One region of the Shewanella sp. 10N.286.48.B5 genome, then DNA from elsewhere that is predicted to be linked to it. Evidence: predicted binding sites of a transcription regulator. Region 1 holds the regulator's gene; the other holds the start of a gene.
The links. The regulator LexA, encoded in region 1, represses DNA repair genes until DNA is damaged. The targets are predictions, from matches to a motif close to TACTGTATNNNNATACAGTA.
Positions count from the first base shown of each region.

Region 2: the regulator LexA is predicted to act here: its motif matches at 3,322-3,341, upstream of BCU57_RS10085 (DNA topoisomerase III).

Region 1 is NZ_MCVG02000004.1:169,645-176,723, reverse strand. Features, by position in the region: gene ctaD (cytochrome c oxidase subunit I) at 1-1,310, opposite strand, end outside; gene coxB (cytochrome c oxidase subunit II) at 1,320-2,936, opposite strand; gene BCU57_RS19705 (cell division inhibitor SulA) at 3,368-3,874, opposite strand; gene lexA (transcriptional repressor LexA) at 3,871-4,488, opposite strand; gene plsB (glycerol-3-phosphate 1-O-acyltransferase PlsB) at 4,867-7,079, shown strand, end outside.
Region 2 is NZ_MCVG02000001.1:2,348,579-2,355,657, forward strand. Features, by position in the region: gene BCU57_RS10080 (alpha/beta fold hydrolase) at 1-1,030, shown strand, start outside; gene BCU57_RS10085 (DNA topoisomerase III) at 1,315-3,300, opposite strand; gene BCU57_RS10090 (multiheme c-type cytochrome) at 3,704-5,653, shown strand; gene purF (amidophosphoribosyltransferase) at 5,825-7,079, opposite strand, start outside.

The sequences.
Region 1 (7,079 bases):
CACCAGAAATGCCAACGACCTAATGTTTCGCTATACATGTATCCTGTCCATTTCGGTAGCCAGTAATATGCTGCAGCCATAATGGAAAATACTGCGCCAGTCACCAGTACATAATGAAAATGCGCTACCACAAAGTAAGTATCATGGTATTGGAAATCCGCTGGGGTGATCGCTAGCATCAAGCCAGAGAAGCCACCGATGGTGAATAAGATGATGAATGCAATGGCGAACAGCATCGGGGTTTCGAAGGTGATTGAGCCGCGCCACATAGTTGCAACCCAGTTAAACACTTTCACCCCAGTAGGCACTGCGATTAACATGGTGCAGTACATGAAGAATAGCTCTGCAAATACTGGCATCCCGGTGGTGAACATGTGATGCGCCCAAACTAGGAAGGACAAAATCGCAATACTTGAGGTGGCGTATACCATGGAGGCATAACCGAAAAGCTTTTTACGGCTAAAGGTGGGAATAATGGCCGAGATAATCCCGAATGAAGGTAAAATCATGATGTAGACTTCGGGGTGGCCAAAGAACCAGAAAATATGCTGGAACATCACAGGGTCGCCGCCGCCAGCAGCATCAAAGAAGCTGGTGGCAAAGTATTTATCAGTCAGTACCATGGTTACTACACCTGCCAATACCGGCATCACTGCTATTAGCAAGAAGGCGGTAATCAGCCAAGTCCAGACGAACAATGGCAGCTTCATCCAAGTCATACCCGGAGCACGCATATTAACAATGGTCACCACCACGTTAATAGCACCCATGATCGAGCTTATGCCCATAATGTGAACTGAGAACACAAATAATGCTGTGCTATCAGGGCTATAGGTTGTTGACAGTGGTGCATAGAAAGTCCAGCCAAAGTTGGGGCCTCCACCTTCCATAAATAGCGAGCTAAGTAGAATCGCAAACGCGAAAGGTAAAATCCAAAAGCTCCAGTTATTCATCCGCGGTAGTGCCATATCTGGCGCACCAATCATCATTGGAATGAGCCAGTTAGCTAAGCCGGTAAAGGCTGGCATGACTGCGCCAAATACCATAATCAAGCCATGGACTGTGGTCATTTGGTTAAAAAAGTTAGGTTCAACTAACTGTAAACCGGGTTGGAATAACTCAGCACGAATGACCATGGCCATTGCGCCGCCGGTTAAAAACATAATGAAACTAAACCACAGATACATTGAACCAATATCTTTATGGTTAGTGGTTAAAACCCAGCGCATAATGCCTTTTGGCGCCCCATGATGATGGTCATCATGGTGATCGTCGTGAGCGGCTGGTGAATCTTGTGTAATTGTGCTCATTTTAATCCCTTACTTTCCGTGACCAACAACATCAGCAGCCTGAACTGCATCGCCAGAGTTATTACCCCAGGCATTTCGCTCATAAGTCACCACTGCAGCAAGCTGTTGTGGCGTAAGTAGCGAGTTAAATGCTTGCATTGCCGTGCCAGGTTTACCATTGATGACAATATTAAGATGATCCGTCACTGGACCGACGATGAGTGGGCTGCCTACTAATGAAGGGAACGCGCCAGGTAAGCCAGTACCAGCAGCTTGGTGACATGCAGCGCAGCTAGTCATATAGACTTGCTCGCCCATGGTCATTAACTCATCCATCGTCAAGTCATCCAATACCACAGCTTTAACTTCTGCTGCTTGTGTTGCCGCTTTAGTCACAGCTTGTGTTGCAGTGTCTTCAAGTTGTTCAGCTGTAGGTAAGCTTGCTGGTAAAGTCACAGGCGTTGACGTGTCTGCGGTAGAAGTGCCTGCACTAGGAGCGTCTGCAGTGGTTGGTGTAGCGCTAGAACTTGTCCCATTGCCACTCACATCAGCCGCTTGCACGGTATCGCCAGAGTCATTACCCCAAGCATTACGCTCATAAGTGACTACTGCAGCAATTTCAGTTGCCGTTAGCTGCTTGGCAAACGCTTGCATCGCAGTGCCAGGCTTACCATTAACGACAATATCGATATGGCCAGACACTGGGCCTTTAATCATTGGACTGCCAATTAGGGAAGGGAAGACGCCAGGTAAACCAGCACCATTAGGTTGGTGGCAAGCCGCGCAGCGACCCATGTAGATTTGTTCGCCTTGGGCCATTAACTTGTCATAGCTAAGGGTTTGGCTCAGTGAGGCTTGTGCAGCGGCTTTAGCATCGACAGCAAATTGCTTTTGGTCGATTAGCCATTGGTCAAAGTCTGCTTCAGAAACGGCTTCAACAACAATAGGCATAAAGCCATGATCTTTACCGCATAGTTCGGCACATTGGCCTCGATAAGTACCTATTTTATCGATTTTAGTCCAAGCTTCATTGATGAAACCAGGATTTGCATCTTTTTTAACGGCAAATGCTGGTACCCACCAAGAGTGGATAACGTCATCCGAGGTCATTAAAAAACGTACTTTACGATTTATTGGTAAAACCAGCGGCTTATCGACCTCTAAAAGATAGGTGTCGGTTTTATCTGCGGTGCCAGTAATTTGGTCTGCTGGGGTAGATAATAAACTGAAAAACTCGACATCTTCATTGAAATAGCTGTAATGCCATTTCCATTGAGAGCCCGTCACTTTGACTGTCAGTTCAGCATCGCTGGGATCTTCCATAGCAATCAGCGTTTTTGTTGCTGGGATTGCCATGCCAATTAGGATTAGAAATGGCAATACTGTCCAAGCTATTTCAACCTTGGTACTGTCATGAAAGTCGGCTGCAACTGCACCCTTAGATTTTCTGTGATAGATCATGGAATAAATCATGATCCCAAAGACCACGACACCAATGGCGCAACAGATATACAAAATAATCATATGCAGGTCGTAAACCTGGCCACTGATCTCTGTTACACCTTGAGTCATGTTTAAGGGCATCTCTGCCGCTGTGAGTGGGGTTGCAAGCAACGCCACCATTAATCCGTACAACAATCGCTTCACAAGACTACTCCTCTGCTAATTGCGAATTGCAATTACAAAGAAAAGCCACACAGTAATACTCTGCTCTATGCAAACTTTTCATACCCGAAAAAGTTTGATCATTTCAAAGTACACGGTGGCTTTGAGCTTGAAAACTCAATTATGTTATTACGTTACGGTGCCACACTTGTACCTAATACTGAACTTATCAATTATATTTGACGCTTTACATTCAAGGCTTTCTATACCGCACGGTACCAGCTCAATCTTTTAATAGCGTTTGTATCTTTTTGACATTTATTCTCGGCAGTACGATAAATTGTTACTACCTTGTTAACTACATTACTTGGAGATTAAATATTGATCAAGATCACTTTATCATCTAATTTGCTGAAAAAAGTGCAAAAAAAAAGCCCCTCAGCGTAGTGAAGGGCTTTTTTAGTCATATTTTACTAGTGAAACGAGGTAAGGTTTACCCGAGTCGGTACTGCTAAAGTTTGCGTTAATGGGTCGCCTTCAGGTAAGTGAGTATTTACATCTTCAATGATAAGCCCTTGGGCTAAGGCATTTTTGGCAACCAATTGAATGCGGCGATTGTCGCGGGCATCTAATGGTGGTGTCCAAGTAATTACTGCACTTGAAGTACCGTTAGTGAGCGCTTTTTCCATCGCCCACAGGGTTTCGACTTCATCTTTGGTGTGAACTAACAATACTCTGTCCATACGAACATTGGCATTAGCAAGAATTTGCTTATAACCGATATGCGGCGGATTAATCAGTACAATCCAACGGCCTTGCTGACTTAAAATGGCTAACTGACTGCATAATTGAGTCAATTCAGTTAAGCCTTGGTTTTGGGTGCGCTTGGTTTCAATCCCTTGTTTAGTGGGTAAGGGATCAGATGCCATATCTACCCATAATCCAGGGTGACGCGGTGCATTGCCTATTAATGTGTTCATAACCAACCTCCATTACGAATAACGCCAACAGCAAGCCCTTCAATCGTTAGGTTTTGGCAACTTAAATCAACTTTAATCGGCTCATATTCTGCATTTTCAGCATGTAAATAAATAATATTGCCTTTCTTTTCAAATCTTTTCACGGTTACATCGTCTTCAAGACGTGCCACTACAACTTGACCATTGGTGGCAGTTTGCATTTTATGCACTGCTAATAAGTCGCCCTCTAAAATACCAATGTCTTTCATACTGTCGCCTCGAACGCGTAGTAAGAAATTAGCATTGGGCTTAAACATTTCTGGGTCAACTTGGAAATACTGTTCAACATGCTCTTGAGCAAGGATAGGTTCACCTGCAGCAACTTGGCCGATAAGTGGTAAGCCTGCTTCAACTTCCTCCTCCACCTGCACCATGCGGATCCCGCGAGAGGTACCAGGAATAATTTCAATACAGCCTTTTTTTGCCAGTGCTTTTAAGTGTTCTTCAGCGGCATTGGCGCTTTTGAAGCCTAATCGAGTTGCAATTTCTGCACGAGTTGGCGGCATACCTGTTTCGGCGATATTACATTTAATTAGCTCTAATATTTCAGCTTGGCGTGGCGTTAAAGGTCTCATATTGATTCCTGTTTTTTTATACAGTGACTGTCATTATATACAGTATCGGTGGTCGCGCAAGTATTAACCAAATTAATTTAACTATTATCATCTAATTCTTGTTGGCTATATATGGGGGCACGGTTAAGTATATGTAATTTAATTATTTAGTTAATGAAGGTAAGTCAGCTTTTTAAACCGATGAAATTGGCTATTTCTCACATCGTTTGTTTAAACAGTATATTTATACAGTAGTGTTGATTGAAAATAGGTTGGTTGTTATTCGGATATGGCTATTTTTACTGAACAAATATTCTCTGTATAGACCCTTGTTAGTGAAACTGAACCATTATCTGGTATTCTATGGCCAATTAATTGATGTTGAATATGCGAACACTCATGTTAAAACCTGACTCAATCATAGCAAAATCATTACGTTGGATTCAAAAACTGATGGTGCACACGGTTGTTGTGCCTGAAGATCCCTTTGCCGATCTGAACTTAGACCCAGATAAACCAGTGGTCTATGTGATGAAGACAGAATCACTCAGTGATATTGCGGCATTAAATGAAGTGACCGCCAAATATGGCTTACCGAGCCCTTATGAGCGACTAGACGTTGATGGCTTAAATACCCCTAGAATTGTGTGTATTGAAGGTCGTAAGCCTCTATTTGGCAAGCGTTTAAGTGGCGAAAAATTTGTTGATAACTTCACCAGCTTATTAGCCTTACATAAAAAAAATGATCAACTTGATATTCAATTGGTGCCAGTGAGTCTGTATTGGGGACGTATCCCTGGTAAAGAAGATGACACCATGACCGCAGCCGTATTTGAGCGTGAAAACCCGACCTGGTTACGTAAATGGTTGATGATTTTGTTCTTAGGTCGCCATAGCTTTATTCAATTTTCAAATGCTATGTCGCTACGTTATATGGCTGATGAACACGGCACTGATGTCAGTATTGCGCATAAACTTATCCGTGTGGCGCGAGTGCACTTTAGACGCCAACGTAAAGTGATGACAGGCCCACAACTGCCAAATCGTCAGGCAATGTTCAACTCATTATTAAAGTCTGATGCCATTGCTCAAGCGATAAAAGAAGAAGCGCTTAATAAAAAAATTCCTGAAGACAAAGCCCGCGAAAAAGCTATTCAGTATTTAGATGAAATTGCAGCGGATTACTCAGACAGCTTAGTGCGTATTGCTGAGCGCTTTCTTACTTGGTTGTGGAATAAGTTATACAGCGGTATTAGCATTAAAAGCGCTGAAAAAGTGCGTAAGCTGCATCATGATGGTCATGAAATTGTCTATGTGCCTTGCCATCGTAGCCACATGGATTACCTACTGCTGTCGTATATTTTGTATTACCAAGGCATGGTGCCGCCGCATATTGCCGCCGGTATTAATTTAAACTTTTGGCCAGCAGGCCCTATGTTCCGCCGTGGTGGTGCTTTCTTTATTCGTCGTAGCTTTAACGGTAATAAACTTTATACCGCAGTGTTTCGTGAGTATTTAGATCAGTTATTTGCTAAAGGCTATTCGGTTGAATACTTCACCGAAGGTGGTCGTTCTCGTACCGGTCGTTTATTAGCGCCTAAGACCGGCATGTTAGCGATGACAGTTAACTGTGTACTGCGGGGCATTGAACGCCCAGTAACCTTAGTGCCAGTTTATCTTGGTTATGATCATGTGATGGAAGTGTCCACCTATCATAAAGAGTTAAGCGGTAAGAAAAAGCAAAAAGAATCAGTGTGGCAGGTCTTTGGTGCGCTGCGTAAATTAGGCAACTTTGGCCAAGGTTACGTTAACTTTGGCGAGCCAATCAATGTGCAGCAATTTTTAAATCAACAATCGCCAAATTGGCGTGAAGAAATTGCTCAAGATCCGGATCAAAAGCCATCATGGTTAACGCCAGCAGTAAATGTATTGGCCAATAAAGTGATGACTAACATCAATGGCGCCGCCGCAGCGAGTTCGGTGACATTAGCAAGTATGGCGCTGCTGGCTTCAGAGCAAAACGCCCTGCAGCGCAGTGAGCTTGAAACCCAGCTAGACCTCTACCTGAAAATCTTAAAGGATGTTCCTTATACTGAGTATGCGTCGGTGGCTGAGGGCTCAGCTCATGACCTAGTTGAGCAATGTTTGTCGCTGAATAAATTTACCTCAACCACAGATGCCATCGGCGAAATTATCGCAATTGAAGATAGCTCAGTGATTGCGATGAGCTATTATCGCAATAACATAATTCATCTAATGGCAGTGCCTTCATTAATCGCCAGTTGCTTGGTGCAATATGAAGAATTTAGCCGAGAAAAAATCCAGCAAATTGTTAATGATTTTTACCCATTATTGAAAGCTGAGCTGTTTATGGGCATTGAAGATTTAAGTGCCTATGTGGATCAAGTGCTTGATTTGTTTGTTGAACAAAAGCTAATTTCCGGTAGCGATCACTTTGAAGTCAATCAAAGTAATGTCACTCAGTTAATGTTATTGTCCGCCACGGTCAGTGAGACCCTACAGCGTTACGCGATTATCTTTAATTTACTGGCTTACAAACCAGAAATTGAGCGTTCTGATTTAGAAAGCGCCAGCCATTTATTGGCTCAGCG
Region 2 (7,079 bases), on a different contig from region 1:
TCTTTCAAGCTTACTAAATAGCGCCACACTGGCGCATTTAACCGCGCAAGAACAAGCCGATTATGTGTGCCACTTTAGAGCCGATAACATTGTTCGAGATGCTGAAGTAATTAGAGCTCAATTAGCAAATAATCAGCCATGGAGTATTTTAGGCCAAAGTTTTGGCGGCTTTTGTGTTTTACGCTATTTAAGCGCAGCGCCACAAGCACTAACTGAAGCCTTTATCACAGGTGGTATTCCATCATTAACCCGTCAAGCAGATGACGTCTATCAAGCAACCTATAAACGGGTACTTGCCAAAAACGCTGATTTTTATCATCGTTTCAAAGATGCTGAGTCATTAACAGCAGAACTGGCTGACTATATTGCTGATAATGACGTTTACCTTGCCACAGGCGAAAAACTCACCGTTGAGATGCTACAGCTGCTCGGGGTTAATATAGGTATGGAGCAAGGCCCTGAAGCCCTCTATTACTTACTTGAGCAAGCCATGATCGATACTGCCCAAGGTCGCACAATAAACCCGCTATTTTTGCATCAATTTAGTCAATTTTTGGATTACAACACCAACCCAATTTTCGCGTTATTGCATGAATCGATCTATTGCCAGCAGTTTCATCAACAAGGGGCTAATTGGTCAGCCCATAGAGTCAGAGAGCAGTTCCCTAAATTCAATTATCAACAAGGGCAGCGCTTACTGTTTACTGGCGAAATGATTTATCCATGGTTCTTTGAACAATTTAATCAGTTAAAGCCTCTCAAAGAGGTGGCAGAATTAATTGCGCAAAAATCAGATTGGAGCAATTTATACGATGTGGACGTGTTACTGCAAAACACCGTCCCGGTCACTGCGGCTATTTACAGTGAAGATATGTATGTTGATATGAATTACAGCCTTGAAACTGCGCAGCTAGTGAATAACCTCAGCTATTGGCTAACATCAGAATATGAGCATAATGGCATTCGTATGGATGGTGAGCATATTTTAGATAAACTCATTTCATTGAGCCGAAAGGATAGCATTCGATAACAAATGTAATTTAATGTTCAGTTTTAAATTGATTAATATTGAAGTCGATCACACTCCACAGCACGTCGACAGATTAAATTAATTTTCAGTTAAGTAAGTTCGGCCATAATCTAACCTGTTCCGCCCTTTATGTTGTGAACTAGTGAATTTTTATGAGTAAACCCTAATTCGGTTTACTCATTTTTTTTGCCTAAAATTCCGCTATTGCCTTTAAGAACAATCGAGTGCGAGCGATGCAATACCTGTATCCCATGATTTATTCATACAAACTCTCTTTTATCGGCTTATTTACTCGAGCTGCGCTTACGGGAAGTTTTAGCCGTAGAGGTTTTGCTTGCTGCACCTTTGCGCTTATAGCCACTACTGGCGCGGCGTTTTTTATAGCCAGGCCCTTTAATGCCCTCAAGAGCTGTAGGTAATTGATTTGAAGCTTGCTCAATCAGTTGCTGTAATTGCGCTAACAATGGCTCCATAAAGGCATCATACCTAAGCTGCTTTTGACTTATGGCATCAAGGCTACTTTCCCACAGCGCAGTCATATCCGGTGTGGTGGCTGTTTCTGGTAATGAATGGATCAAGCCAACGCCAACTGGGGTGGCAATGATTGATTTACCCTGCCTTAATAAGTAACCGCGATTAAACAGTAATTCAATAATGCCTGCTCGGGTTGCCTCGGTGCCCAAGCCATCGGTGTCTTTTAGGATCTTCTTCACTTCAGGGTTAGTGACATAGCGATTGATACCCGTCATGGCGCCAAGCAAGGTCGCATCTGTAAAATGTTTTGGCGCTTGAGTGGTTTTTTCAAGCAATTCGCCACGCTCACAATGGAGTTGTTGACCTTTTTTCAGTGGCGGCAAAGTCGCTAAATTTTCATCATCACTGCCATCTGCATTATCTTTACCCTGCATTTTCGCAAATAAACATTTCCAACCTAATGACAGTTCTTGCTTAGCTTTAGTGGTGAATAAGCCACCCGCAATGGTCACTTCAACTTGGGTTTCATCATAAGTATAGGCGGGGTAAAACTGGGCTAAATACTGCCGTGCAATATGAGAATATAGCTGTGATTCTTTGGCTGATAAGTTTGCCAAATTAGTGGTTTTTTCAGTGGGAATTATCGCGTGGTGAGCATCAACTTTACTGTCATTCCAGGCTTTGGACTTTAGCTTGGCATTAGGTTTATCTGCTTTAGCGGTTAAACCGGCATCATTACTTAATACTGCGCGAATGACTTGGGGTGCAAGGCCATGTTGCTCAGCAGGTAAATAGCGACTATCTGAGCGCGGATAGGTAATTAATTTATGCCTTTCATATAGACTCTGACAGGTATCAAGTACCTCTTTAGCGCTCATGCCAAAGCGTTTGGCGGCATCTATTTGCAGGCTGGATAAACTATAAGGCAATGGGGGGGGCTGACGCTTATTTTTTGATTCAAGCTTGGTCACTTCAGCTGGCTTGTTAGTTATCCGTCCCACCACATTTTCAGCTAAGCCTTTGGCGAGCACTCGCCCCTCTTCATCCATATATGGCTGACATGCTTCACTGGGTTTCCACTTAGCCGAAAAGCCTTCTTGGTTATCGGTCAGTAAATGCGCCAATACTTCATAAAAAGCTTTGGGCTGAAAATTGGCAATGTCTTCATCTCGCCTTACCACTAACCCCAGTACCGGTGTTTGCACGCGGCCAACCGACAATACGCCCTGATAACCTACTTTTTTGCCTTGAATGGTATAAGCGCGGGTCATATTCATGCCATATAGCCAATCTGCGCGGCTGCGGGCTAAGGCTGAGGTAGATAAGGGGACAAACTCTTTATTAGTGCGCAATTGCCCTAAGGCGCGTTTTACCGCCGAAGGGTTAAGATCGCTAATAAGTAAACGCTGGGTTTGAGCAATCTTGTCGGCCTTTACACCTGCATAGGAAATGACTTCATCCACCAGCAGCTGCCCTTCTCTATCAGGATCGCCAGCATTAACTAAACTCGATGCTTGTTTGATGAGCTTTTTTAAGATGCTCAACTGTGAGCGGGTATTAGTTTTAGGTTTTAACTGCCATTTACTCGGAACTATGGGTAAATGGGCTAATTGCCATGATTTAAAAGCGGGATCATAGACATCAGGTTCTGCTTGCTCTAACAAATGCCCTATACACCAAGACACGCAATCCCCATTGGCGCTCATGATAAAACCATCACCTTTTTTATGGGGCTTTGGTAATACATCGGCAATTGCACGGCCTAGACTGGGTTTTTCAGCAATATAGAGGATCATAGATTTATTAGACTTTTAAAACACTGTATGAAATTACAGTGTAATTTAGCGAATAGCAAAAATAAGTGCAACTGTTAATGTAATGGCAGGTTTCTTAGAAAGATGGGCTGCTACTCAAAACACTAGGCCAAAGCATTAAAAACCACGTTAATAAGGCGCTAAATTTAACCAAAAAAAATTAATACAAATTTACTTTAAATTGTGATCTTAATGCAAAAACATATCGGGATATTAAGCTTTAATTCAGAATGTTCAGCTAGGAGGTTTGCATTCAAACTATTGAATATAAACAATTAAACTAGTAATACCCCTAGTTTGCGATCTAGTCAACAGTTGCCAAGCAATCTTTACATTACGCTCCAATTACCCATTAAGAGGTAAGAAAAACATTTTGGAGTATGAGATGAAATTAATGAGCAAATGTCGTGTTGCTTTACTTGTGGCTACTGCACTGGGGATGAGTGCTTGTAATGATGGTAAAGATGGAAACGATGGCCTACCTGGTGCACCTTGGGTGCCACCAGTAGTGACCACATCAGCAGTAGCAAAAGTCATGGAATGGCAATATGCCGAGGGTGTCGTGAATGTTGAATTTTCGGTGGAGAACCAAGATGGGGTTCCAGTAGAAGATTTAGATAAAGTCCAGTTAATGTCAACCATCAAAAATGAAGCAGGTTTACTTGCTGACACTGTTGATGTGACTTGGGTTGCGGGTGATGATAACGCACCGGGTACGCTAACTCACGCTGGTGAGGGTATTTATAACCTTTCTATGCCACATGAAGCTGCGACATCTGAATCAATTGGTACTGGCTATATTCGACCAGGTAATGGCGAAAATGGTATGCCACGTACTAAACGCGTGATGTTTACCAAAAACGATTATTATGCACAAGTTAGCACCACTGACGATGCTAAATGTGTCGCCTGTCACGGTGAATTTGAAGATGCTACTAGCAACGCAACTTGGGGTTGGCATCAACATCACCATGCAATCGACAATGACCAAGAAGTTATTATTGTTGAAGCATGTCTAGTTTGTCACACTCAAACTGAACAAAAAGATGGCGGCTGGGCTGAAAACACCATGGCAATGCTGGGTCATGGTTATAAATATGACGATGATGGTGTGATACAGGCTTCTGGCCATGCTTCATTAAGTACAAGTTATTCAATGGATAAATACCGTTGTTCAACTTGTCACGTTGACGATGTGGTATTTACTGCGTCACTCAATGGCTGTGCAACCTGTCATGCTGATTTACAAGATGCAGATAAAGATTTAACTGTTAATCACAGTAACTTTACTGACCTTGATTGTGCAACCTGTCACAATTCGTTCCAACATGAACATGAAAACGGTGCAAATCGTGATGAAGCATTAAACCGTTATAACTTTGAAATTATATCTGTTGTTCGTAGCGAAGATAAAGCGACCATCGAAGTAACAACTAAAGCCACTGACAGTGAAGGTAAAGTTGTTGACATTAACGCACTCACTGACGCTAGCCCTAATGGTTGGGCAACTGTGATGAGAAACGGCGAAGCGATGCTTCCTGGTCGCGATGAAGGTCATGTTGCTCGAGCAAAAACAGCGCCTATTGCTGGTGAAAACGGTGAAGTAACCTATATCATTACCCACGCATTACCCTATGTTGAAGGTGAAGTATTAGTCGGTGGTGTAGATGGTCGTATTAGCTATACTCACCGTTGGGGATACCCTGCTAATGCCCCTATCTCGGTATCGAACATCAAAGATGTCCGTCGTACTAGCTCTGATGGCATGAAGTGTCTAACTTGTCACACTGAGGGCTTGGATGGACATGGTTCTGCTCGAGGTGGTTTTGATTTAGGTGGTGATGCTTGTACTCAGTGTCACTCTGCTTATAACTGGGCTCCAGGTAAAACACAGGATGATGGAACCATAGGAGACTACGCGATGGCGTGGGGACCATTTGTTCACAACATGCACTTTGGAGCATACAAGCAAGACCGAGGTCTAAATGACATGCCAACAACCGACAGAAACATGCCGGTAGACTGTCAAGCTTGTCACACTGGTATGATTGACCTTGAAGATGTAGCACCAGCGGTTGTGTTAAACGGTATGGATGAGAGCAGTGTTTACGGTATCACGGCGATTTCTGCTAACTGTGCCACTTGTCATACAGGTGATGCTGCGAAAAATCACATGATACAACAAGGTGGTGATTTCAATGTGGCTATCACGCCAGAAGCTGATATACACACGGGTGAAAGTGGCGACTTTGCCGTATTTGACCCTGCACCTATCACTGAATCATGTTCTGTATGTCATTCCCCTGCAAGACTAGCTGAAGCTCATAATTACTAATATTTTTATATTAATAATCTGAGATTGATTCATCATCAATAAACCGAGCAAAATGCCTGAAGTGATTCAGGCATTTTTTTATCTGTAGTACTAGTTTCGATTACTGAAGGAAAAGAAAAACAAAAAAGCCAGCGGCTAGCTGGCTTTAATCAGTTACTTAGAAAGTATCGTTTAAGGATGACAAACGTTATGCATTTCTAAGTTAGTACCAATGTCTTTATTATTGGCTTTGGCATCATCATTTCGCAGTTGAGTCAGGTGATCCAAGTACGCCTGGTCAACATCGTTAGTGATGTAATGACCATCAAATACTGAGGTTTCAAAGCGCTTAATTTCTGGATTTTCCATTCCAACGGCTTCAACCAAGTCTGATAAGTCTTGGAAGATAATCCCATCAGCGCCGATGATTTTAGCGATTTCATCAGCATCACGGCCATGAGCAATCAACTCATTGGTGGTTGGCATATCAATACCGTAGACATTCGGGAAGCGAATTTCAGGTGCTGCTGAAGCAAAATACACTTTCTTAGCCCCAGCTTCACGAGCCATTTCAATGATTTGCTCAGAGGTGGTACCACGAACAATTGAGTCGTCAACTAACAATACGTTCTTACCAGTAAATTCAGTTTTAATCGCGTTTAGCTTACGGCGAACAGATTTCTTACGCTCTTGCTGACCCGGCATAATAAAAGTACGGCCAATATAGCGGTTTTTAACAAAACCTTGGCGATATGGCAGGTCCATTCCACGAGCAATTTCTAGGGCGATATCACACGAGGTTTCAGGAATTGGGATCACCACGTCAATATCATAATCTTCCCATTCCTTTTGAATTTTTGCGCCTAATTTAGCCCCCATGTTTACACGGCTGGCATAGACAGACACTTTATCAATACTCGAGTCTGGACGAGCGAAATAGACGAATTCAAAAATACAAGGTGCATAGCTTGGCTCAACCGCACATTGGCGAGTAAATAGTTGACCATCAAGTGAAATATAAACTGCTTCGCCTGGCGCAACGTCGCGCATCACTTCAAAGCCAACTGCATCAAGTGCCACTGATTCAGAGGCGACCATGTATTCGGTACCTGTTGGGGTTTCGTTCTTACCAAGTACTAAAGGACGGATCCCAAATGGGTCACGAAATGCCACTAAGCCTTGGCCAATAATCATCGCCGCAGCAGCATAAGCACCGCGAGTTTGTGAATGAACTTTCGCTATTGCATCAAAAACTTCATCAGCGCTTAAGGTTAAGCTGCGGGTTTCTTGCAGCTCATCAGCAAGCAAGTTTAATAACACTTCAGAATCTGAGGTGGTATTTACATGACGGCGCTTTTTGATCAGTCCTTCAGCAAGCTCAACTGTATTCGTCAAGTTACCGTTATGGGCTAAGGAAATACCAAATGGAGAGTTAACATAGAATGGT